One region of the Kitasatospora sp. NPDC090091 genome, then DNA from elsewhere that is predicted to be linked to it. Evidence: riboswitches for the same ligand, from Rfam matches in the RefSeq annotation. Region 1 holds a riboswitch; each other region holds the start of a gene.
What was found. Region 1 has a riboswitch for cobalamin ahead of ACIPSC_RS07155 (CoA-acylating methylmalonate-semialdehyde dehydrogenase). Riboswitches for the same ligand answer to the same signal wherever they lie in the genome.

Region 1 (5,659 bases):
CAGCGCCTGGGCGTGCAGCAGTCGCGCCCCGAACGCCTCACGGTCGGCGAGGTGGGCCACCGCACGTTCCAGCGCACTCTGGGCTCCGCCGAGCGAGCAGGCGGCGATACCGAGCCGTCCGCCGTTGAGGCCGCCCATGGCGATCCGGAAGCCCTCGCCCTCCGCCCCGAGCAGGCGGTCGGCGGGCAGCCGGACGCCGTCCAGCAGCACCTGGCGGGTCGGCTGGGCGTTCCAGCCCATCTTCTGCTCGTTCGGGCCGAAGGACAGCCCCCGGTCGTCACGGTCCACGAGGAACGCGGAGACGCCCTTCGGCCCCGGACCGCCGGTCCGCGCCATCACCACGTACACCTGCGCCGTGCCCGCCCCGGAGATGAACTGCTTGACGCCGTCCAGCACCCAGTGGTCCCCCTGGCGCACGGCCCGGGTGGTGAGCGCGGCGGCGTCGGAGCCGGCGCCGGGCTCGGTGAGGCAGTAGCTGCCCAACTGTTCGGCCGAGCAGAGCGCCGGCAGCCAGCGGGTGCGCTGGGTCCCGGTGCCGTAGCGGTCGACCATCCAGCCGACCATGTTGTGGATGGACAGGTAGGCGGCGATCGACGGGCAGCCGGTGGCGAGCGCCTCGAAGGCCACCACCCCGTCCGCCCGGGAGAGTTCGGAGCCTCCGACGTCCTCGCGCACGTATACGCCGGCCAGGCCGACGTCCGCCGCCTTGCGCAGCACGTCGACCGGGAAGTGCTTGGTCCGGTCCCACTCCACCGCGTGCGGCGCCAGGTACTCGTCGGCGAAGGCCCGGGTGGTCCCGGCGACGGCCCGCTGGTCCTCGGTGAGGTCGTGCACGGCGCTCATCCCATCGTCGGAATGGTGAAGCTCGCGCCCTCCTTGACCCCGGAGGGCCAGCGCGAGGTGACGGTCCGGGTGCGGGTGTAGAAGCGGATCGCGTCCGGTCCGTGCTGGTTGAGGTCGCCGAACGCGGAGCGCTTCCAGCCGCCGAAGGTGTGGTAGGCGACCGGCACCGGGATCGGCACGTTCACGCCGACCATGCCGGTGTTGACCCGGCGGGTGAAGTCGCGGGCGGTGTCGCCGTCCCGGGTGAAGATCGCCACGCCGTTGCCGAACTCGTGCTCGCTGGGCAGGCGCAGCGCCTCCTCGTAGTCGGCGGCGCGGACGACGGTGAGCACCGGGCCGAAGATCTCCTCCCGGTGGATCCGCATCTGCGGGGTGACCCGGTCGAACAGCGAGGCGCCGAGGAAGTAGCCGCCCTCGTGCCCGTCCAGCCGGAAGTCGCGTCCGTCGACGACGAGTTCGGCGCCCTCTGCGACACCGATGTCGAGGTGGTCGCGCACCCGGGCGAGCGCGTCGGCGCCGACCAGCGGGCCGAAGTCGGCCGCCGGGTCGTCCGAGCGGCCGACCTTCAGGGCGGCGATCCGCTCGACCAGCTTCGCCACCAGGGCGTCGGCGGTCTCCTCCCCCACCGGGACGGCGACCGAGATCGCCATGCAGCGCTCGCCGGCCGAGCCGTACCCGGCGCCGATCAGCGCGTCGGCCGCCTGGTCGAGGTCGGCGTCCGGCATGACGATCATGTGGTTCTTCGCGCCGCCGAAGCACTGCGCCCGCTTCCCGTGGGCGGCCGCGGTCGCGTACACGTACTGGGCGATCGGGGTCGAGCCGACGAAGCCGACCGCCTCCACCCGCGGGTCCTCCAGCAGCGTGTCGACGGCCTCCTTGCCGCCGTTGACCACGTTGAGGACGCCCGGCGGCAGTCCGGCCTCCAGGAACAGCTCGGCCAGCCGCAGCGGCACCGAGGGGTCGCGCTCGGAGGGCTTGAGGACGAAGGCGTTGCCGCAGGCCAGCGCGGGCGCGGCCTTCCAGAGCGGGATCATCGCCGGGAAGTTGAACGGCGTGATGCCCGCGACGACGCCGAGCGGCTGGCGCATCGAGTACACGTCGATGCCCGTCCCGGCGTTGTCGGTGAACTCGCCCTTGAGCAGGTGCGGGATCCCGGCGGCGAACTCCACGACCTCCAGGCCCCGCTGGAGGTCGCCGTGGGCGTCGGCGACGGTCTTGCCGTGCTCGGCGGAGAGCAGCCGGGCGAGCTCCTCCCGCTCCTGCTCGACCAGTTGCAGGAAGCGCAGCAGCACCCGGGCCCGCCGCTGCGGGTTCCAGGCGGCCCACTCGGGCTGGGCCTGCGCCGCGTCGGCGATCACCGCCTCGACCTCGGCCCGGTCGGCCAGCGGCACCCGGGCCTGCACCCGGCCGGTGTTGGGGTCGTACACGTCGCCGAACCGGCCGGACGTGCCGGCGGTGCGCTTGCCGCCGACGAAGTGGGTCAGTTCACGGACCATCGGTTCCTTCTCTCATCGTGGATGGGGAGAGGAGGAATGGAGAGGGCACCGCCGGCGTCCGGGCGCACGCTCGTGCGCGCCGGGCGGCAGCGGCGGTTGACGTGGCGTCAGGGGCGGAGTTGCGCCCCGGTGCTCGGCACGGCAGGGCAAGGGGCGGCGGCGGAACGGGAAAGGCAGCCCGAAGTCATGCGTGTCGTCTCCATCCTCGTGGAAAACACGGACCACCCGCGGCCGGTATCCTGACTCCCGGATCAGCGCCCGTCCCCAGGCCTTCCCGGCTGGCTGCCAGTGGCCGTCGAACTGCGAGGACGAACTCCCCGGTCACAGTGGCGGGACCGTGCCGGACTCACACCGGCTTCCCTGACACCGCGGACCTGTCATCGACCATATAGTTGGACGTCCTAGTAAGTCCAGGGGTTCGCGCACGCGCCGCGCCAAGGCGTCCCGTCGGGCACCCTGGCCGGTGCGACCTCGACCCGGCCGACGTGGACGAGCCGACGTGGACGATCCGCCCAGGGCACTCACGGCCGGCGGCCATGACGGCAGCCGCGCTCAGGAACGCCCGTGCCGGAACCGGGCGGTCAGTTCCTCCGGCGCGACGACGGGGGCCGGGTACCGGCCGTCGAACAGCCAGGGCCGGTGGACGGCCGGGCCCGGGAGGTCGGCGAGTTCCGGCACCCAGCGGCGTACGTAGTCCCCGTTGGGGTCGTAACGGTCGGCCTGGCGCAGTGGGTTGAGGATCCGGTTGGGGCGGGTGTCGGTGCCGGTGCCGGCGACCCACTGCCAGTTGAGCTGGTTGTTGGCCACGTCGCCGTCGACGAGCAGGGACAGGAAGTGAGCGGCGCCGATCCGCCAGTCCAGGTAGAGGGACTTGGTGAGGAAGCCGGCCGTCAGCAGGCGGGCCCGGTTGTGCATCCAGCCCTCGTGGGCGAGTTGGCGCATCCCGGCGTCGATGATCGGGTAGCCGGTGCGGCCCTGCCGCCAGGCCTCGGCCTCCTGCTCGTCGTGGTGCCAGTGGTCGCCCCTGGTGCGGTAGTCGTGGCGGGCGGCGTCGGGGCGGGCGGCGAGGACCTGGTGGTGGAAGTCGCGCCAGGCGAGTTGCCGGACGAAGGCCTGCGCGCCGGCGCCGTCGTGCCGCACGGCGTGCGTGGCGAGCCAAGTGGGTGACAGGCAGCCGAAGTGCAGGTACGGGGAGAGCCGGGAGGTGCTGTCGGCGGCGAGGTCGTCGTGGATCTCGGCGTAGCCGTCGATGTCCCAGGCCCGCCAGCGCTTCAGGGCGACGGTCTCGCCACCGCGCGGCAGGCCCGGGGAGAACGGGCCCGCGACCACCAGGTTCGCACTGCCGATGCCGTCCGGAGTGTCGAGCCTGCGGGGCGCGGCCAGCACGGTCCGGCGGGGTGCCTGCTGCCAGGCGCGGTGGTACGGGGTGAAGACGGCGTAGTGATCGCGGCCGGCCGGGGTGATCCCGCCGGCCGGAACCACGGTGAGCGAGGCGTCGTGGACGTGCAGGCGATCACCGAACACCGCCCGTAGCCGTGCCTCGCGCCGGTGCGCGAAGGCGCTGACGCCCGCGGCCACGTGCACCGAGACGGCATCCGTCTCGGCGGCCACCCGGGCCGTCTGCTCCGCGGGTTCACCGTGCCGGACGGTCAGCCTGGAGCCGATGCGGCGCAGCGAGGCGTCCAGGTCGCAGAGGCAGTCGGCGAGGAACGCCTGACGGTTCGGGGCGGCGAAGCCGGCGGCTTCGACGGCGGGGTCGAGGACGAAGAGCGGCACGACCTGGTCGGCGGCGGCGCGCGCGGCGTGGAGGACGGGGTTGTCGTGCAGACGCAGGTCCTGGGTGAACAGGGCGATGGAGACGGTCACGGGTGGGGCCTCGCAGGTGGTGCGGTCGGGGTTTTCGGGTGTCGGCGTGGTGGCAGGGGCACGAAGCCGCTGGTGCGGGCGGCGTACTCGGCCCAGCCCGGCCGTTGCGCGCCCATCCGGCGTTCCAGCATCGGTTTGCCACTGCCGAAAGCGAGCAGCCAGGTCATGAGGACCGGGCTGAGGACGAACGCCCAGCCGGCGGGTGTGTCGGCGGCGAGCAGGAACAGGCCCCACCAGACGCAGGCGTCGCCGAAGTAGTTGGGGTGACGGGTCCAGCGCCACAGGCCCCGGTCCATGATCCGGCCGCGGTTGGCCGGGTCGGCCTTGAAGCGGGCCAGCTGCCGGTCCCCCACCGCCTCGAAGAACAGGCCGACCGCCCAGAGCGCCGTGCCCGCCCGGGCGAGCGCGGCGGGCGGGTCGGGAACGTACTGGGCGGCCAGGACCGGCAGGGAGACGAACCACACCAGAGCGGCCTGGAGCAGGTAGACCTTGCGCAGCGCATACCGGGTGCGGGACGGGCCCGCGGGGGCGCGGGAGAGCATCCGGGCGTAGCGCGGGTCCTCGGGTTCGCCCCGGGCGCGCCACCAGATGTGGGCGGACAGTCGCAGGCCCCAGACGGCGACGAGCACGGTGGCCAGCAGTCGGCGCCCGGTGTCGCCGTACCCGTCGGACAGTGCGTACCCGCTGAGCGCGACGGCGGTGAACGCCAGTCCCCAGGCGACGTCCACGCCGCGGTGGCGCCCGGTACGCACGCCGACCGCGAACGCGGTGAGCAGGACGGCGAGCGCGACGGCGGCGGCGACCGCGAGGCCGAGGGCGAAGGCGGTGACGTTCACGGCCGGGTCCCGGACCAACGGGCTGCCGCGCTCATGCCGTCACCGCTTCGCGGGTCAGCAGCACCTGTTGCACGTCGAGGTAGCCGGTGCGGAAGCCGGCTTCGGAGTAGGCGAGGTAGAGCTCCCAGGTGCGCCGGAAGACGTCGTCGAAGCCGAGGGCCGCGACCTGCGGTGAGCGTTCGGTGAACCGTTCGCGCCATAGCCGCAGGGTCTCGGCGTAGTGCGGCCCGTAGGCATCGGCCCGGACCACCCGGAGCCGGGTGTGGCGGGCGGCGGTCTCCTCGATCGCCCGCAGGGACGGGATGAGGCCGCCGGGGAAGATGTACTTGAGGATCCAGGTGTAGGTGCGGCTGGCGGCCAGCATCCGATCGTGGGGCATGGTGATCGCCTGCAGGGCGACGCGCCCGCCGGGTGCCAGGACCCGGTCGAGGGTGGCGAAGTACGCGGGCCAGAAGGGCCGCCCCACGGCCTCGATCATCTCGACGCTGACCACGGCGTCGAACTCGCCCTCGGCGGCGCGGTAGTCACGGAGGCGGACCTCGGCCCGGTCCGTCTGCCCGGCGTCGGCGATGCGCCGCCGGGCGAGGGTGAGCTGCTCCTCGGAGAGCGTGAGGCTGA
Region 2 (5,659 bases), on a different contig from region 1:
CAGGAAGGAGAGCAGCTGCGGCGCCTGGTCGACGGCCTGCCCGGCCAGCACCGCGAAGACGCCGCGCAGGGCGGCCGGCGGTACCGGGGCGAGCAGCGTCCAGGCGTCGAATAGCGCCGACCAGCCGCGGACCACGGCCTCGTCGTCGTGCTCCCAGGCGTGCAGGCGCCAGCCGGGGGCGGCGCCGCCGTCCCGGGCCTCCACCAGGCCGACCAGGAGCGCCTGGCCCCAGGCCTTGGCGGCGGCGCCGACCGTCATGGCCAGGGCGCGGCCGGCGGCGCGGGCGTCGTCCGGGAGCAGCTCGCCGCGCTTGTCGACCTCGGAGAGCTCGCCCGCCCAGCGGGCGATGCGGACGGCGTCGACCAGCATCCGGCGGGCCAGCGGGGCGAGCTCGGCGGGGGCGGGGAAGCCTTCCGGCACCGGGACCCGGCCTCGGCCCGGTGCGGGTGCGGGCCCTCGCCTGCGGGGTACGCCGGGACCGCCCGGCCTGGCGCCGGCGGGGCGGTGGGCCGTGCCGGGCAGACGGGTCACCGTCGCACCGGAACCGATCGTCGGCGGGAGCGGGGCATCACGGTCGCGCGGGTTCCGAGACGTCACGTCGAGCAGTCTTCCCCTTGTACCGGCCATCTGTCACATCCGGTTCCCCTCCGGTGCCGGCGCACGGCGGCAAGGGGTCCACAAGATCGGGCAACAGGCCCCAAACCGCCTGGCCGAAACTGTGTGACGTGGCCACGCCATCCTGACCTCCCGGGTGCGACCGGGGAGGTGGGAGGGGGCGGACAGCCCTCCCGCGGCGTCAGAGCAGCGGGGTCAGCCAGCGGCGCAGCAGCTCCTCGTAGGCGTCCGGGTCGGCGTTCCAGAGCGCCGCGTGCTCACCGCCCGGGACCGCCTGGAGGCTGACCACGTCCGGGCGCAGGGCCGCCAGGCGGGCGGCGGCCTTCCAGGGGGCGATCCGGTCGTCCGGGCTCTGCAGGACGAGGGTCGGCGCCCGCAGGTCGGTGCCGTCCGCGATCCGGGCGAAGCCCGCCAGGTCCACGCCGGTGCGGCCCTCGGCGGCCAGCGCGCCGAGGTCGGCGGCGGCGCCGCGGAAGCCGGCCCGGGCGGCGCCCCGGCGGGCGGAGGCGGGCAGGTCGAGCACCGGCGAGTCCAGCACCAGGCCGGCGACCGAGGAGGCCCAGGCGGACCGGGCGGCCATCTGCAGGGCGATGGTGGCCCCGACCGACCAGCCGTAGAGGACGATCCGGGCGGCGCCGTTGTCCAGCGCGAGCCGGACGGCCGCCTCGACGTCCCGCCACTCCGTCTCGCCGAAGTGGCCGAGGCCGTCCGGGGAGGCGGGCGCACCGGCGTCGCCGCGGTAGGTGACGACGAGGGCCGGCAGGGCGAGCCGGTCCAGGACCGGCAGCACCGGGAGGACCTGCTGCCGGTCCGCCTCCGGGCTGTGCACCAGGACGACCCAGGTGCCGCGCTTGCCGTCCAGGTACCAGGCCGGGAGGGCGCCCAGCTCGCCCTCGGCGGCGGTCTCGCCGTACGCCAGGCCGAGCGCCCCGATCGGGTCGCCCAGGTGCACCCGGGGGGTGAAGCGGACCTCGGTGCCGGCGGTCAGCGTGCCCCGGTCGGCGCGGACCAGGCGGCGGGTGACGCCCCGGTCGTCCCGGTGCAGGATCTCGTCGACGACCGCGTGCCCGCCGCCGGCCCACTCGACGCCCCAGCGGCCGGGCCGGGCGCTGTCGGGGCCCGGGGTGAAGGTGACCCGGCCGGCGCCGAGGGCCTGCACCAGGACGGGGCCGGTGGGCGCCTCGCGGGCGGCCGTCGGACGGACCATCCGCTCCGACGCCCGGCGGCCGATCACCAGCACGGCGACCCCGGTTCCGACGGCGGCGGCCGCCACGACGGCCGCGGTTCCCCAACGCATATCGCTCCCCGCTCTGTCGGTCGCGGACTGGGCACTCTGTGCGCACCAGTCCACTCGCGGGGGAGGCGGCCGGCCACCGGACGCGGCCGTCCGGGTCACGCCGGGGCGGCCGGCGGGCCCGGGGCGGGCGGCCGGGCCCCCGGGCGGGCGGCCGGGCGCCGGGGGGCAGGGCCCGGCCGTCACACCGGGATGTCGGGCTGCCGCCGCGCGAGCAGCTCCCAGAACCGCTCGCCGGCCGGCCGGTCCCGGGTGACGGCGGGCCCGGCCGCCGGGGCCGGCGAGCCCCAGCTGCCGGCGCCCCAGTGCGAGGAGACCTGGTACTCGCTCTGCAGCGCCGTCAGCACGGCGGCGAGGTCCTCCTCGTGCACCGGCACGATCCGGCCGATCGCACGGACGTGCGCCTGCCAGCGCCCGTCCACGCACTGCTTCAGCCGCTGGTCCAGCTCCTCCCGACGGCCCGTCACCGCGACCAGCTCGCGCAGCCGCAGCCCGAGCACCTGGGCGAGCGCGTGGGTCTGCGCCTCGTCGCCGTCCCAGCGGTCGGCCGCCTCGGCCTGCTGGTAGTGCCGCAGCGGGACGCCGATCCGGCGGGCCGCGGCCTCCTGGTTGAGCTCCCGGGCCACCCGGAAGTCCCGCAGCCGGGCCGGGTGGGCGCCCATCAGCTGGGCGGGCGGGCACCAGAGCGCCCGGGCGAGGGCGATGAACTCCTCCTCGGTCGGGCGCAGCCCGCCGCTCTCCCAGCCGAGCACATGGGCGGGCAGCAGCCGGATCCCGTGCGCGGCCATTCCCTCGGCGACCTGCTCGGGGGTCAGGCCGAGGCCGGCGCGGTGCGCACGGGCGGCCGCCGGGGAGAAGGGCACCGGCGGCAGGGCGGGTGGCTGTCTGCGTCGCATGCGCCGACCGTAGGGGTTTGGTCCATCGGCGCCCCAGCCGCCGAACGCACGAAGCGGGCCTGGAGGTACCTCCAGGCGGATGGACGATCCCACAGCCTGTCATGCCCCTGCGGCAGTCATGATCGGAGATAGCGACGTGGTCGGGAACGGTGAAAACGGGGGTGCGGCGGCGTGAGGCCGTGTGACCAACCCCTCCGCGACCTTGGTTGACTCGCGGTTCGGCCGCGTGATGGGATCCTTCAGCCAATACGGAGGCATGCAGAGGAAGCCGGTGCGAGTCCGGCGCGGTCCCGCCACTGTCACCGGGGAGCACGTCCGACAAAGCCCTCCTTGCCCGCCGACGGGCAGGAGCGGCCCACCGGCAGGCCGTCAGAAGCCGCTGGAAGGCGCGGCCGTGCGTTCGACCCGGAAGCCAGGAGACTCTCGCCCCCGGTACGTCGATCCAGGGCGCGGACCCTGAGTGAGGACACGCACGCGATGCAGGCTGCCCAGCCCCACCGAGACCTCCGCTGCCTGCCGTGCGCCCGCTGACCCGCGCCGCCGCCTTCGCCCTGGGCGCCGTCGCCGGCAGCCTCGCCGACGCCCGGTTCGCCGACCCGCGCCGCGGCCACCCGGTGGCGCTCTTCGGCAGCGCGGCCGGCCGCCTGGAACGCCGGATCTGGCGCGACGACCGCGCCGTCGGCGCCGCCTACACCGCACTCTGCGTGGGCACCGTCACGGCCGGCGCGCTGGCCGCCGAGCGCCTGCTGGGCCGGCGCCTGCCCGGGCGGGCCGCGCTGGCCGCCGCCGCCACCTGGACGGTGCTCGGCGGCACCTCGCTCACCCGGGAGGCCCGGACCATCGGCCGCTCGCTCGCCGCGGGCGACCTGACGGCGGCCCGGGCCCGGCTGCCGCACCTGTGCGGGCGCGACCCGAGCGCGCTGGACGAGCAGCAGGTGGCCCGCGCCGTGGTCGAGTCGGTCGCCGAGAACACCGCCGACGCCGTGGTGAACGCGCTGGTCTGGGGCGCCGTCGCGGGCACGCCCGGGCTGCTCGCCTTCCGCGCCGTCAACACCCTGGACGCGATGGTCGGCCACCGCTCGCCGCGGCACACCCGCTTCGGCTGGGCCTCGGCCCGGCTGGACGACGTGGCGGGCTGGCCGGGCGCCCGGCTGACCGCGCTGCTCACGGTGGCCGCCGCGCCCGAACCCCGGACCGCCTGGCGGGTCTGGCGCCGGGACGGCTCCGCGCACCCCAGCCCCAACGCGGGCCAGGCCGAGGCGGCCTTCGCCGGCGCCATCGGCGTCCGCCTGGGAGGCACGCTCCATTACGGCGACCGGGTCGAGCACCGGCCGGTCCTCGGTGCGGAGCTGCGGCCGGTCGGGGTGGACGACATCGAACGGGCCTGTCAGCTCTCCCGGCGGGTGGGCGCGCTGGCCCTGGGTACGACGGTCGCGGGGCACCTGCTGCTCCGGGCGGTCCTGGGCAGGAGGGGAAGGGCATGAGCAACGCGCTGCTGGTCGCCGGGACGACCTCGGACGCGGGCAAGAGCGTGGTCACCGCGGGCATCTGCCGCTGGCTGGCCCGGCAGGGCGTCAGTGTCGCGCCGTTCAAGGCGCAGAACATGTCGCTGAACTCGTTCGTCACCGCCGACGGCGCCGAGATCGGCCGGGCCCAGGCGATGCAGGCGCAGGCGGCCCGGGTCGAGCCCGAGGCGGCGATGAACCCGGTGCTGCTCAAGCCCGGCGCGGACGGCCGCAGCCAGGTGGTGCTGCTGGGCCGGCCGGTCGCCGAGGTCGGCGCGCTGGACTACCGCGAGCGCAAGCCCGTCCTGCTGGAGCGGGCCCTGGAGTGCCTGGCCGACCTGCGCCGCCGCTACGACGTGGTGGTCTGCGAGGGCGCCGGCTCGCCGGCCGAGATCAACCTGCGGGACCGGGACATCGCCAACATGGGCCTGGCCACCGCCGCCGGGCTGCCGGTCGTCGTGGTCGGGGACATCGACCGCGGCGGCGTGTTCGCGGCGATGTACGGGACGCTGGCGCTGCTCTCCGCGGAGGACCAGCGCCACGTGGCCGGCTGGTTCGTCAACAAGTTCCGCGGCGACGCACGGCTGCTCGCCCCCGGGCTGGAGATGCTGCGCGAGCTGACCGGCCGTCCGGTGCTGGGCACCCTGCCGATGCTGTCCGGGCTCTGGCTGGACGCCGAGGACTCGCTCGACCTCACCACCGTGGTGGACCGCACCGAGGGCCGCGGGCCGGTGGGCCGGGACGTGCTCCGGGTGGCCGTGGTGCGCTTCCCCCGGCTCTCCAACTTCACCGACGTGGACGCGCTGGCCCAGGAGCCGGGCGTGCTGGTCCGCTGGGCCACCCGCCCGGAGGAGCTGGCCGACGCCGACCTGGTGGTGCTGCCCGGCACCCGGGCCACCGTCGCCGACCTGGCCTGGCTGCGCGAGCGCGGGCTGGAATCGGCCCTCCGGGCGCGGGCCGCGGCCGGACAGCCGGTGCTCGGCGTCTGCGGCGGCTACCAGATGCTCGCGCGCGAGATCGTGGACGGCGTCGAGTCCCGGGCCGGCGCGGTGGACGGGCTCGGCCTGCTGCCGACGCACGTCCGGTTCGGCGCCGAGAAGGTGCTCGGCCGGCCGGTCGGCGAGGCCTACGGGCAGCGGGTCGAGGGGTACGAGATCCACCACGGCGTGGTGACCGTCGAAGGCGGCACGCCCTTCCTGGACGGCTGCCGGGTGGACGCGGTCTGGGGCACCACCTGGCACGGCGCGCTGGAGAACGACGGCTTCCGGCGCGCCCTGCTGGGCGAGGTGGCCGCCGCCGCCGGCCGGGACTTCGTCGCAGCCCCGGACACCTCCTTCGCCGCCGCCCGC
Region 3 (5,659 bases), on a different contig from region 1:
CGGCGAGTTCCCCACCCCCTGATTCAACAGCGCTGCCCCGCACGGCTTGGCCGTGCGGGGCAGCGCTGTCATGTCCGACGACTTAGAAGTCGTCGTCGAAGGCGACCGAGCCCTCGACCGCGACCTGGTACGCGGACACCCGGCGCTCGAAGAAGTTCGTCAGCTCCTGGACGTTCTGCAGCTCCATGAAGCCGAACGGGTTGCTCGACCCGTACCGGATCGGCATGCCGAGGCGCGCCAGACGCTGGTCGGCCACGGCCTGGAGGTACTCGCGCATCGACGCGGTGTTCATGCCGGGCAGACCCTCACCGCACAGGTCCTGGGCGAACTGGAGCTCGGCCTCGACGGCCTCCTCCAGCATCTCCGTCACCTGCTTGGCCATCTCCTCGTCGAAGAGGTCGGGCTCCTCCTCGCGAACCGTGTCCACCACGGAGAACGCGAAGTCCATGTGCATGGACTCGTCGCGGAACACCCAGTTCGTCCCGGTCGCCAGACCGTGCAGCAGGCCCCGGCTCCGGAACCAGTACACGTACGCGAACGCCCCGTAGAAGAACAGCCCCTCCACACACGCGGCGAAGCAGATCAGGTTGAGCAGGAACGCCCGCCTGTCCTCCTTCGTCTGCAGCGAGTCGATGTGGTCGACCGCGTTCATGTACTTGAAGCAGAACTGGGCCTTCTGGTGGATGGAGGGGATGTTCTCCACCGCGGCGAAGGCCGCGTTGCGGTCCTCCGGGTCGGGCAGGTAGGTGTCGAGCAGCGTCAGGTAGAACTGGACGTGCACGGCCTCCTCGAACAGCTGCCGGCTCAGGTAGAGCCGCGCCTCCGGGGAGTTGATGTGCTTGTAGAGGCTCAGCACCACGTTGTTCGCGACGATCGAGTCACCGGTCGCGAAGAAGGCGACCAGCCGCCCGATCATGTGCCGCTCGCCCTCGCTCAGCTTGGCGAGGTCGGCGACGTCGGAGTGCAGGTCCACCTCCTCCACCGTCCAGGTGTTCTTGATCGCGTCCCGGTACCGGTCGTAGAACGACGGGTAGCGCATCGGGCGCAGGGTCAGCTCGAAGCCGGGGTCGAGCAGCATCTTGCGGTCGTCGTCGGTGCTCACTGGCAGGCCTCGCAGGACTCGGGGTTCTCCAGGGAGCAGGCGATGGCGTCCTGCTCCTCCTGGGTCATGGTCGGGGTGCCCACGCTGACCGGGTTGGCCGGCTGCGGCGCGGCCGTGCGGGCGGTCCCGGACGCGGCCTGGGCGATCCGGGTCGCCGGGCGCGAGCGCAGGTAGTAGGTGGTCTTCAGACCGACCTTCCACGCGTACGCGTACATCGAGCTGAGCTTGCCGATGGTCGGCGCGGCCATGAAGAGGTTCAGCGACTGGCTCTGGTCGAGGTACGGCATGCGCGCCGCGGCCAGGTCGATCAGCGCGCGCTGCGGCAGCTCCCAGGCCGTCCGGTACAGCGAACGGACCTCGGCCGGCAGCCAGTTGAGCTCCTGGACCGAACCGTTGGCGTCACGCAGCGCGTCCCGGGTCTGCTGGTCCCAGACGCCCAGCTCCTTGAGCTCGCGCACCAGGTACGGGTTGACCTGGAGGAACTCGCCCGACAGCGTCTCGCGCTTGAACAGGTTGGAGACCTGCGGCTCGATGCACTCGTACACACCGGCGATCGAGGCGATCGTGGCGGTCGGCGCGATGGCCAGCAGCAGCGAGTTGCGCAGCCCGGTCCCGGCGATCCGGGTGCGCAGCGCGGCCCAGCGGTCGGCCCACTGCGGGGCGGCCGACGGGAAGTGGTCGATGTGCAGCTCGCCGCGGGCGGCGCGGGTCTCGCCGTACGCCTCGTGGCGGCCCAGCTGCTCGGCCAGGTCGGCGGAGCGCTCGTACGCGGTGAGCATGATCCGCTCGGCGATCAGGGTGGAGAGGGTCTTCGCCTCGGCGGAGTCGAAGTCGATCCGCAGCTTGAAGAAGACGTCCTGAAGGCCCATCACGCCCAGGCCGACCGGCCGCCAGCGGGAGTTCGACGTCCCGGCCTCGACGGTCGGGTAGAAGTTGATGTCCACCACGCGGTCGAGGAAGGTCACGGCGGTGCGCACGGTGGCGTCCAGCCGCTCCCAGTCCATCGCGCCGATCAGGTCGGCGGCGGTGGCGCCGTCGGCCACGTGGGCGCCGAGGTTGACCGAGCCGAGGTTGCAGACGGCGGTCTCGGAGTCGTCCGTGACCTCCAGGATCTCCGTGCAGAGGTTGGAGGAGTGCACGGTGCGGCCGGGCAGCGCGGTCTGGTTGGCGGCGCGGTTGGAGGCGTCCTTGAAGGTCATCCAGCCGTTGCCGGTCTGCGCCAGGGTGCGCATCATCCGGGCGTAGAGGGTCTGCGCGGGGATGGTGCGGACGGCCTTGCCGGCCAGCTCGGCCTTGCGGTAGGCCTCGTCGAAGTCCTCGCCCCAGAGGTCGACCAGCTCCGGCACGTCGGCCGGGGAGAACAGCGACCAGTCCTCGTTCGCGTTGACCCGGCGCATGAACTCGTCCGGGATCCAGTGCGCCAGGTTGAGGTTGTGGGTGCGGCGCGCCTCCTCACCGGTGTTGTCGCGCAGCTCCAGGAACTCCTCGATGTCCGCGTGCCAGGTCTCCAGGTAGACGCAGGCCGCGCCCTTGCGGCGGCCGCCCTGGTTGACGGCGGCGACCGAGGAGTCGAGGGTGCGCAGGAACGGGACGATGCCGTTGGACTTGCCGTTGGTGCCCCGGATCAGGCTGCCGCGCGAGCGGATCCGCGAGTAGGAGAGGCCGATGCCGCCGGCGTGCTTGGAGAGACGGGCGATCTGGGCGTACCGGGAGTAGATCGAGTCCAGGTTGTCGAGCGGCGAGTCCAGCAGGTAGCAGCTCGACATCTGCGGGTGCCGGGTGCCCGAGTTGAAGAGGGTCGGCGAGGAGGTCAGGTACTCCAGCCGGCTCATCAGGCGGTACAGCTCGGCCACCTCGCGCACCGACTGCTCGTTGTCGCCGACCGCCAGGCCACAGGCGACGCGGAGCAGGAAGTGCTGCGGGGTCTCGACGACCTTGCGGGTGATCGGGTGGCGCAGCAGGTAGCGGGACTGCACGGTGCGCAGGCCGAAGTACTCGAAGCGGTCGTCACCCTGCGGGTCGATCATCGCGTCGAGGACGTCGGCGTGCTTGGCGACGAGGGCGGCGGTGGTGTCGCCGATCAGGCCCTCGGCGTGGCCGACCGCGATCGAGGTGGAGAAGGAGACCACGCCCTGGGTCGCGGCCTCGTCGACGATCTCCAGCGCGAGCAGCCGGGCGGCGAGCTTCGAGTACTGCGGGTCCTCGGCGATCATCGACGCTGCGGCGTCCACGGCCAGCCCGCGCAGCTCGGCGAAGTCCGAGCCGGCGTGGCGGCCGCGCAGCGCGGCGGCGGCGACATGGCCGGGGTCCACCTGCGGAAGGTCGACGCTGCGGTCGGTCAGCACCCGGAGCAGAGCGCCGCCCGGGTCGGAGACCGTCGGGTCGGCGGTGGCGGAGCTGGACACCTGGGCGGGCAGGGTGGCTGAGGCAGCGGTGGTCAAGGCGCTCTCTCCTGGCGGCGATCGGCGGCGGTGGATCGAATCACCGGGCCGTTCGGGGCAGGGGAGCACGGCGCGGCAGCCGAACGGCGTCGCGCGACGGTGTCATCCCCGGCCCGCCCGCGAGGCCCGGAAGTACTACTGGTGCTGAAGGCCTCTGCGGGGAGGGCGACCGGCACACCGTCGGCAGGTACTCGGACTCGCGGGCTCGGCTTGAGCCGCCCGCACACCGCTGCGGGGCAGTCCCGGATTCCCACCGGGTTCCCCTGCGTCGACAGCAGGGACGAGCATACATCTAGTGGCGGCTGAGTATGACGGCCCCATATGTAGTGGCGGGCGTGTCGCCGAGCCCGGGCCGCGCGCCCGGGCTCTCAGTACCGGAGGAACACTTTGTACGTGCCGGAATCGCCGGTCGGGGAGCTGAACTGAGCGATCAGGCGGTAGTGCCCGCCGGCCCCGACAGCGTCCGCGACGGCCCGGTTGATGGCGCTCGGCGCGGTGCTGTCGAGGACGACGAGGTTGAACCAGCCGTCCCGGACGGCGGTGACCGTGCCGTCGTCGCCGCGGTGCACCACGCCGGCCCGGTCCTGGTACTCGGTGCCCCGGCGGGCCGAGAACCACTGGTCCGGCTTGCTGACGCTGCCCAGGTAGTACTCGGGCAGTCCCTCGACCTCGGTGAGGTAGCGGCCGCCGTGCGGCTGGGCGTGCAGGCGCAGCACGCTGAGCAGCCGGCCGGAGTCGGGACCGTCCTGGTAGCGCAGGGACGCCTGCTCCAGCCCGAGGGCGAGCAGCACCACCCACACCAGGATGCCCAGCTGGGGGTTGCGGAAGTGCGCGCCGACCAGCCGGGTGATGCCCACGCCGGCCAGCGGTGCGGCGAAGAGCATGCCGAACCCGAGGTGCCGGAACATCACGCCCGGGGTGCCCAGACAGGCGTACAGGACCGGGATCAGCAGCGCCGTTCCGCACAGGGTGGTGCTCAGCGCCGCGCGGCGCAGCCGGGTGGCCGTGATCTCGTCGTCCTCGGGCGACTCGTACATCCGCTCGCGCCGCACGTAGGCGGCCGCCCCGGCGCAGGCCAGCAGCGTGAACAGGCCGCTCCACTGGGCCGCGGAGAGCAGGACCGAGCCGGCCGACCGGGCCTCGTGGCCCTGCGTGGGCGACCAGGCCGCAATGTCGTCCAGCAGGCCGAAGGGCAGCAGCAGCCCGACGGTGCCGACGGCCAGGAGCAGCGCCCGCAGGGCGGCCGGGCCGCGGCCCTTCCGGGCCGAGGCGGAGATCACGGTGAGGGCGAGCAGGGTGGGCAGGGCGACCACGGCGGCGTACTCCGCGGCGACCGCCAGGGCCGCCACCGGCGCGGCCAGCAGCACCAGGGCCACCGGGGCGCGGGCGGTCCGGACGACGATCCAGGCGGTGACCGCGACCAGGGCGATCGCGAGGGCGTCCGGGGCCGCGTAGAAGCCGACCACCACGGTGGACTGCACGACGGCGTACGCGGCGGCGCCGCAGATGGCCACGCGCTCGTTGAAGAGCCGGCGGGTCAGCGAGTAGGCCAGGACGGTGGTGGCCAGGGCCAGGACCAGGCTGACCAGCCGGGCCCCGAAGATCCCGCTCGCGTTGGCGGCGGCGCCGGCCAGCGGCGGGTAGAGCCAGGGCGCGCCGGGGATGCGGTGGACCAGGTCGGTCGTCACCGGGGTGCCGTCGAACAGGTGGTCCAGCTCCTGGCGGCCGACGATCATGGCGATGGCCTCGTCGGGGTGTGCGGCGCCGAGCAGGCGCAGCGAGAGCGCCGCCTGGACGGCCAGCACGGCGAAGAGCAGGGCGCGGCCGATCCAGCGCCGCCGGGGGCTGGGCGCCGGGTCCCAGCCGGTCGCGGGGACGGCCGGGATGGTGTACGGGGCCAGCTCCACGGGCGGGCCGTCGGACGGGTGGAACCGCGGGTCGGTGGGCGCCGGGCCCTCCTCGGCGTGCGCGGGCCCGTCGTGGTGGGCGGTGCCGTCGTGGTGCGCGGGCCCGTCGTGGTGGGCGGTGCCGTCGTGGAGCGCGGTGGCGTCCTGGTGCGCGGTGGCGTCCTGGTCCGCGGGCCCGTCGTGGTGGGCCTGCTCCTCCGGGTACGCGA
Region 4 (5,659 bases), on a different contig from region 1:
CACCGAGCGCCTGGTCGGCGATCTCGGCCGCGATCCGCAGGTCGGCGATCTCGTGCTCGTCCTTGACCACCCGCAGCCGCTCGACCGCCTGGGCGAGGTCGGCCAGCCGCACCCCCTCGGCCAGGCCGGCCACCGCGCGGTGCCGGCTGACGGTCAGGTCGTGCTCCTCCACCGCGAGGTCCGTCACCCGCAGCTTCGCCGCCGCGGCGGCGGCCGCCAGCGCGGTGTCCGCCCCGGCCGCCACCGGCACCCGGGTCACGTCCTCCACGATCAGGTGCTCGCCGGTGTCGTCCGGCGGCAGGTCGTCCGGCAGCGCCAGCAGCGCCCGCTCCCGGGTGAGCAGCAGCGTCGCACCGCACGGGGGGCACCCGGTCAGGTACCGCACGTTCGCCGCGCGGGTGATCAGCGCCGCGTCGGCCCCGGTCGCACTGCAGTGCTCCCTCAGCCGCTCCCGCCGGCCCGCGTACGCATCAGACATGGGTCGAGCCTACGGAGACCCACCCCGATCCGCCCGCCGAGCGCCCCCACCCGGGGCCCGGCGCGCGGCGCTCCCCCACCGGCGCGCGCCGGGCACGTGCGCCCACGGCGCTCCCTCCGCGACCCCACCTCGTCCCCACCCGGCTCCCCCGGGAATGGGCGGGGTGGGACGCGCGTTGTGATGCGATGCGCGAAAACGACTTCCATTTCGGTGTGCGGCCTCCGGCTGCCACCGGGACCGCCACCCCGGAGCGGCGACCCGCCGAGCCGGCCGACCCCAGGAGGACCACCCATGGCCCGCAGCGAACTGCGCCCGATCATCAAGCTCAGGTCCACGGCCGGGACCGGCTACACCTACGTGGCCCGCAAGAGCCGCCGCAACGACCCGGACCGGCTGGTGCTGCGCAAGTACGACCCGGTCGTGCGGCAGCACGTCGACTTCCGCGAGGAGCGCTGACCCCTGAACGCGACGGAGCCACCCCGGCCCCCGGGATGGCTCCGTCGTGGTGTTCGGCTCGTCCGGCTCGTTCGGCTCGTTCAGCGGCTTGATCGGCGCCCGCCGCCTACCGCGCCGCCTCCGGCGCGGTGGGCGCGTCCTCACCCTCGGCCGGCCCGGCGCCCGGCCTCACCGGCTGCGGGCTCCACTTCTGCTCGACCCCGGCGATCCGCCAGTACCCGATCGCCGCCGCCCAGACCACCACGAACAGCCCGACGATCGCGTAGCCGACGTTGTCCAGCGAGATGTCCGCGATCCAGCCGCTCACCGGGTCGGTCAGGTCCAGCTTCTCGTGCAGCACCCCGACCAGCTCGATGGTGCCGATGATGAAGGCGACCGCGATCGACAGGCCCGTGATGGTCAGGTTGTAGTACACCTTGCGCACCGGGTTGGAGAACGCCCACTGGTACGCGAAGTTCATGAACGTCCCGTCCAGGGTGTCGAACAGGCTCATCCCCGCCGCGAAGAGCAGCGGCAGGCAGACGATCGCGTACCAGGGCAGCCCGGAGGCCGCACCCGAGCCGGCCATCACCATCAGGGTCACCTCGGTCGCGGTGTCGAAGCCGAGCCCGAGCACCATGCCGACCGGGAACATCTGGCCCGGCCGGGTGATCGAGCGGGTCGCCCGGTTCAGGATGCGGGCCAGGAAGCCGCGCGAGTTGAGGTGCTCCTCCAGCTCCGCCTCGTCGAACCGCCCGGCCCGCATCGAGCGGAACACCTTGAGGATGCCGAACAGCGCCGCCAGGTTGAGCGCGCCGATGAGGTAGAGGAAGACGCCGGAGGCGGAGGTGCCGACCATCCCCAGCCACTGGTGGGTGGTGGACTCGTCGTCCATCAGCGTGTCGGCCAGCTGCGCGCCGCCCGCCACCATGGCGGCCATCAGGACCACCATCGAGGAGTGGCCGAGGGCGAACCAGAAGCCGACCGAGACCGGCCGCTTGCCGTCCGCCATCAGCTTGCGGGTGGTGTTGTCGATGACCGCGATGTGGTCGGCGTCGAAGGCGTGCCGCATGCCGAGGGTGTAGGCGGTGATGCCGAGGCCCACCCCGAAGACCTGGGTGCCGACCTCGTACTTCTCGGGGGCGACCAGGAAGATGAGCGTTCCGAACGCCACCACGTGCATGGCCAGGATCACCCCCATCAGCCCGGCCGTACGGACGGTGTCCTCGCGGCGCCACCGGAAGGTCGGCAGGGCGGACGGTGCCGCCGGGGCAGCGGCGGTTTCGGGCAGGGTCATCCTGGGATCACGCTCCAGCACCTCGTGGAATGACGTTCGTGAGATGCCGTGGCCGGTCTCCTGGCTGACGGGGCTTCCGTACCCGCCTTCCCAGGCGCGCGAGGCGCCCAGTGGCGTCATGGGTACGGACGATTCCCCCCGATCACAGTGGCGAGGGCCGCTCCGGACTCCGGACCCTGAGGGTCCGTCACCGGTCTTCCCGAACACCACGGCGGGCAACACCGTAGGCGGCCCGTGCACACCCTTGCAAGGCTGCGCACCTGCGCAGGTGTCAAGGATCACAGGGCCCGGGCTGCAAGAATGTCCGAATGCATCTCGTACCGGCCGACCGCGCGGGCCACCGCACCATCGACGGACACCGGGTCTGCGAGGCGATCGCCGCGATCGGCGACACCGGGCACGTCCGGTCCTTGGCCGAGCGGTTCTCGCTGCTCGCCGACCCCGGACGGCTCGCCCTGCTGCTCGCCCTCCACCGCGCCGGCCCGCTCGCCGTCACCGACCTCGCGGTTGCCACCGGCATGCGCGACCCCGCCGTCTCCCAGGCGCTGCGGCTCCTGAGGACGGCCGGCGTCGTCACCGGCGACAAGGACGGACGTGTCGTGCGCTACCGGCTCGTGGACGACGCCCTGCGCCCCCTCCTCAACACCTGCGCCGCCGCCCACCCATCCCCCACCGCCACCGCAGCGGGCTGAGAGTTCCTCGAACACCCTGCCGACCCGGGCCCGGATGCGTACGATCTTCGCGTGCTGATCCGCGCCGGGCGCCGTCCCCGTCCGTGGCCCGCCGACGACCGCTGGGACACCTGGCCGGTCAGGGCACGCGTCCTGGCGGTCTCCCGCACCCTCACCTCCGCCACCCGGGTCCTGGAAGTACTGAGCCTGCTGCGCGGTCGGCACGGCATCAGGTTCTACCTCACCGTCAACCCCGGCTCGGCCTTCGCCGCCGGTCTCGACGACCACCTCCGCGGTCTCCCCGGCTTCACCATCCTGACCTGGCAGGAAGCCACCCGGTACCGGTTCGACCTGGCGGTCGCCTGCGCCGTCCACTCCTCCATGCACCGACTGCACGCCCCGCTCGTCGTCCTGCCGCACGGCGCCGGGTACAACCGGCTGGTCCCGGAGTCCACCGGGGACACCATCAGCGCCGCGGGCCTGTCCCGCAACGAACTCACGCACCGGGGGCGGGTGTTCCCCGCCGTGGTCGGGCTCTCCCACCGGGAGCAGTTCCACCGTCTGGAGCGCTCCTGCCCCGAGGCGCTGCCGCGCGCCCGCGAGGTCGGCGACCTCTCCTACGACCGGATGCTGGTGAGCGCCGGTTCCCGGGACGCCTACCGCGCCGCCCTCGGCGCGGTCGACGGCCGACGCCTCGTCGTCGTCAGCTCCACCTGGAGCGCACACTCCCTGGCCGGCCGGGACCTCGATCTCCCGCTGCGGCTCGTGGGCCGGCTCCCCGCGGACGAGTACACCGTGGCCGCGGTCCTGCACCCCAACATCTGGGCCCGGCACGACCCTCAGAACCTGTTCGACGCCGCCGCCCGGTCCGGCCTGCGGCTGCTACCGCCCCACCAGGGCTGGCAGGCCGCGCTGGTCGCCGCGGACTGCCTGATCGGCGACCACGGCTCGGTCTCCTTCTACGGCGCCGCCCTGGAGCGCCCCACCCTGCTGGCCGCCACCGGAGCCGCCGAACTCGACCCGCACTCCCCCACCCACGCCTTCGGCCGGGCGGCGCCCGCGCTCGACCCGGCCGGCGACCTGCTCGCCCAGATCGAAGCCGCGATCGCCGACCACGACCCGGCCGCGCTGCGCGCCGTCACCGACCTTTCGCTGGGCCGGCGCGGCCGGTCCGCGGCGGTGCTGCGCGGCGTCCTCCACTCCTACCTGCCGGGAATCGACGAACCAGAGGGCGAACCCTGCCTGACGCCCTATCCCGCCCCCGTCCCATCGCCCGCGCCGGCACCCACCGCCTACCGCGTCACCGGCCACGTCACCGGAACCGAGGTGCGGCTGCGCCGATACCCCGTCGGCCCGGACCCCGACCCGGCCCGCGGATTCCTCTCGGTCAGTGCCGAGGAACCGCGGCCGGCGCTGCGGCGGAGCGCCGAGGTCCTGGCCCGGACCACCGTCCGGGCCGGACAGCCCGCCGAGCACTGGCTCGCCGCGACCGCCGCCGACCTGCCCGGCCTCAGCGTCGCCGTGGCCGCGCTCGGCGAGGCCCGGCACTTGCTCCGGCTGCGCACCGGCCTGCTGCTGGAGGCCCGGGCGGAAGCCGCCTGGGGCGCCCCCGCACCGCGCCTCGACCCGCTCCTGCTCGGCGCCGCCGTCGCACTCCGGCTCGCCGAGGGCGGCGAGCCGGCCGGCCTCGGCGAGCACGGCCTCACCCTCCGCACCGGCGGACACCGCACCCGCGTCACCTTCTGCCCCCGCCCGGAGTCCGCGTCCACTCGCTAGGGCCTGTCCGGCCGAACGGGCAACGCACTTCTACGTCTGCTGGCAGCGGGGGCACCAGAAGAGGTTGCGGGAGGCGTGTTCCTCGGTGCGGACGTCGGTGCCGCAGATCAGGCAGGGCATGGCGGCGCGGCGGTAGACGTAGACCTCGCCGCCGTGGTCGTCCACCCGTGGGGGGCGGCCCATCGCCTCGGGGGTGTGCTCGGGGCGGACGGTGTCGATCCGGCCCGCGCCGACGCCCTCGTGCATCAGGGCGACCAGGTCGGCCCAGATCGCGTCCCACTCGGCGCGGGTGAGGTCGCGGCCGGCGCGGTGCGGGTTGATGCCGTGGCGGAACAGCACCTCGGCCCGGTAGACGTTGCCGACGCCGGCCAGCACCTTCTGGTCCATCAGCAGCGCCGCGACCGTCGTCCGGCTGCCCGATATCCGCCGCCAGGCAGCGTCCGGGTCGGCGTCGGTGCGCAGCGGGTCCGGCCCGAGGCGGGCGGCGACGGCGGCCTTCTCGGCGCCGGTGATCAGCGCGCAGGTGTTGGGGCCGCGCAGGTCGGCGTAGGAGTCGTCGTTCGCCAGCCGCAGCCGGACCAGGCCGACCGGCTCGGGCGCGGCGCCCTCGCCGAAGGTGAGGCCGCCGTAGAGGCCGAGGTGGATGTGCACCCAGGCACCCCCCTCGAAGCCGAGGAAGAGGTGCTTGCCGGTGGCCTCGGCCCCGGTCAGCACCTGGCCGTCGACCAGCGCGGCGCCGTCGGCGAACCGGCCCTGGGGGCTGGAGGCGCGGACCGGGCGGCCGACGAAGGCCGTGCTGCTCTCGGCGGCGAGACGGTGGATGATGTGGCCTTCCGGCACGGGCGTCAGCTCCCCCGGGTGGTCGATCAGGACGCGTCCATCATCGCAGCCGGCACCGACACCGCCGCGGCGCCGGGACGGCCCCGGGCGGGCGGCCTCAGCGGACCGGGATGCCCATCAGCCGGGCCAGGATCGCCCGGTCCAGCTCGGCCGCGGTGGCGG

Region 2: it holds a riboswitch for cobalamin, as region 1 does, so the genes downstream of both, ACIPSC_RS19625 (cobalamin biosynthesis protein) here and ACIPSC_RS07155 (CoA-acylating methylmalonate-semialdehyde dehydrogenase) in region 1, are expected to answer to the same signal.
Region 3: it holds a riboswitch for cobalamin, as region 1 does, so the genes downstream of both, ACIPSC_RS10965 (ribonucleoside-diphosphate reductase subunit alpha) here and ACIPSC_RS07155 (CoA-acylating methylmalonate-semialdehyde dehydrogenase) in region 1, are expected to answer to the same signal.
Region 4: it holds a riboswitch for cobalamin, as region 1 does, so the genes downstream of both, ACIPSC_RS01945 (HoxN/HupN/NixA family nickel/cobalt transporter) here and ACIPSC_RS07155 (CoA-acylating methylmalonate-semialdehyde dehydrogenase) in region 1, are expected to answer to the same signal.

What each region holds. Positions count from the first base shown of each region.
Region 1 covers NZ_JBIVDY010000003.1:361,756-367,414, forward strand. Annotated here, with positions in the region: gene ACIPSC_RS07150 (acyl-CoA dehydrogenase family protein) at 1-843, opposite strand, end outside; gene ACIPSC_RS07155 (CoA-acylating methylmalonate-semialdehyde dehydrogenase) at 840-2,339, opposite strand; cobalamin riboswitch at 2,551-2,743, opposite strand; gene ACIPSC_RS07160 (cryptochrome/photolyase family protein) at 2,892-4,205, opposite strand; gene ACIPSC_RS07165 (DUF1295 domain-containing protein) at 4,202-5,041, opposite strand; gene ACIPSC_RS07170 (class I SAM-dependent methyltransferase) at 5,073-5,659, opposite strand, start outside.
Region 2 covers NZ_JBIVDY010000010.1:239,852-245,510, reverse strand. Annotated here, with positions in the region: gene ACIPSC_RS19640 (hypothetical protein) at 1-420, opposite strand, end outside; gene ACIPSC_RS19635 (alpha/beta hydrolase family protein) at 797-1,912, opposite strand; gene ACIPSC_RS19630 (XRE family transcriptional regulator) at 2,092-2,805, opposite strand; cobalamin riboswitch at 3,066-3,228, shown strand; gene ACIPSC_RS19625 (cobalamin biosynthesis protein) at 3,324-4,289, shown strand; gene ACIPSC_RS19620 (cobyric acid synthase) at 4,286-5,659, shown strand, end outside.
Region 3 covers NZ_JBIVDY010000005.1:248,625-254,283, reverse strand. Annotated here, with positions in the region: gene ACIPSC_RS10975 (DUF397 domain-containing protein) at 1-22, shown strand, start outside; gene ACIPSC_RS10970 (ribonucleotide-diphosphate reductase subunit beta) at 83-1,078, opposite strand; gene ACIPSC_RS10965 (ribonucleoside-diphosphate reductase subunit alpha) at 1,099-3,507, opposite strand; cobalamin riboswitch at 3,708-3,848, opposite strand; gene ACIPSC_RS10960 (glycosyltransferase family 39 protein) at 3,912-5,659, opposite strand, start outside.
Region 4 covers NZ_JBIVDY010000001.1:434,352-440,010, forward strand. Annotated here, with positions in the region: gene ACIPSC_RS01935 (aminopeptidase P family protein) at 1-478, opposite strand, end outside; gene rpmG (50S ribosomal protein L33) at 770-934, shown strand; gene ACIPSC_RS01945 (HoxN/HupN/NixA family nickel/cobalt transporter) at 1,041-2,210, opposite strand; cobalamin riboswitch at 2,243-2,436, opposite strand; gene ACIPSC_RS01950 (ArsR/SmtB family transcription factor) at 2,519-2,902, shown strand; gene ACIPSC_RS01955 (hypothetical protein) at 2,954-4,657, shown strand; gene ACIPSC_RS01960 (Fpg/Nei family DNA glycosylase) at 4,688-5,497, opposite strand; gene ACIPSC_RS01965 (AAA family ATPase) at 5,595-5,659, opposite strand, start outside.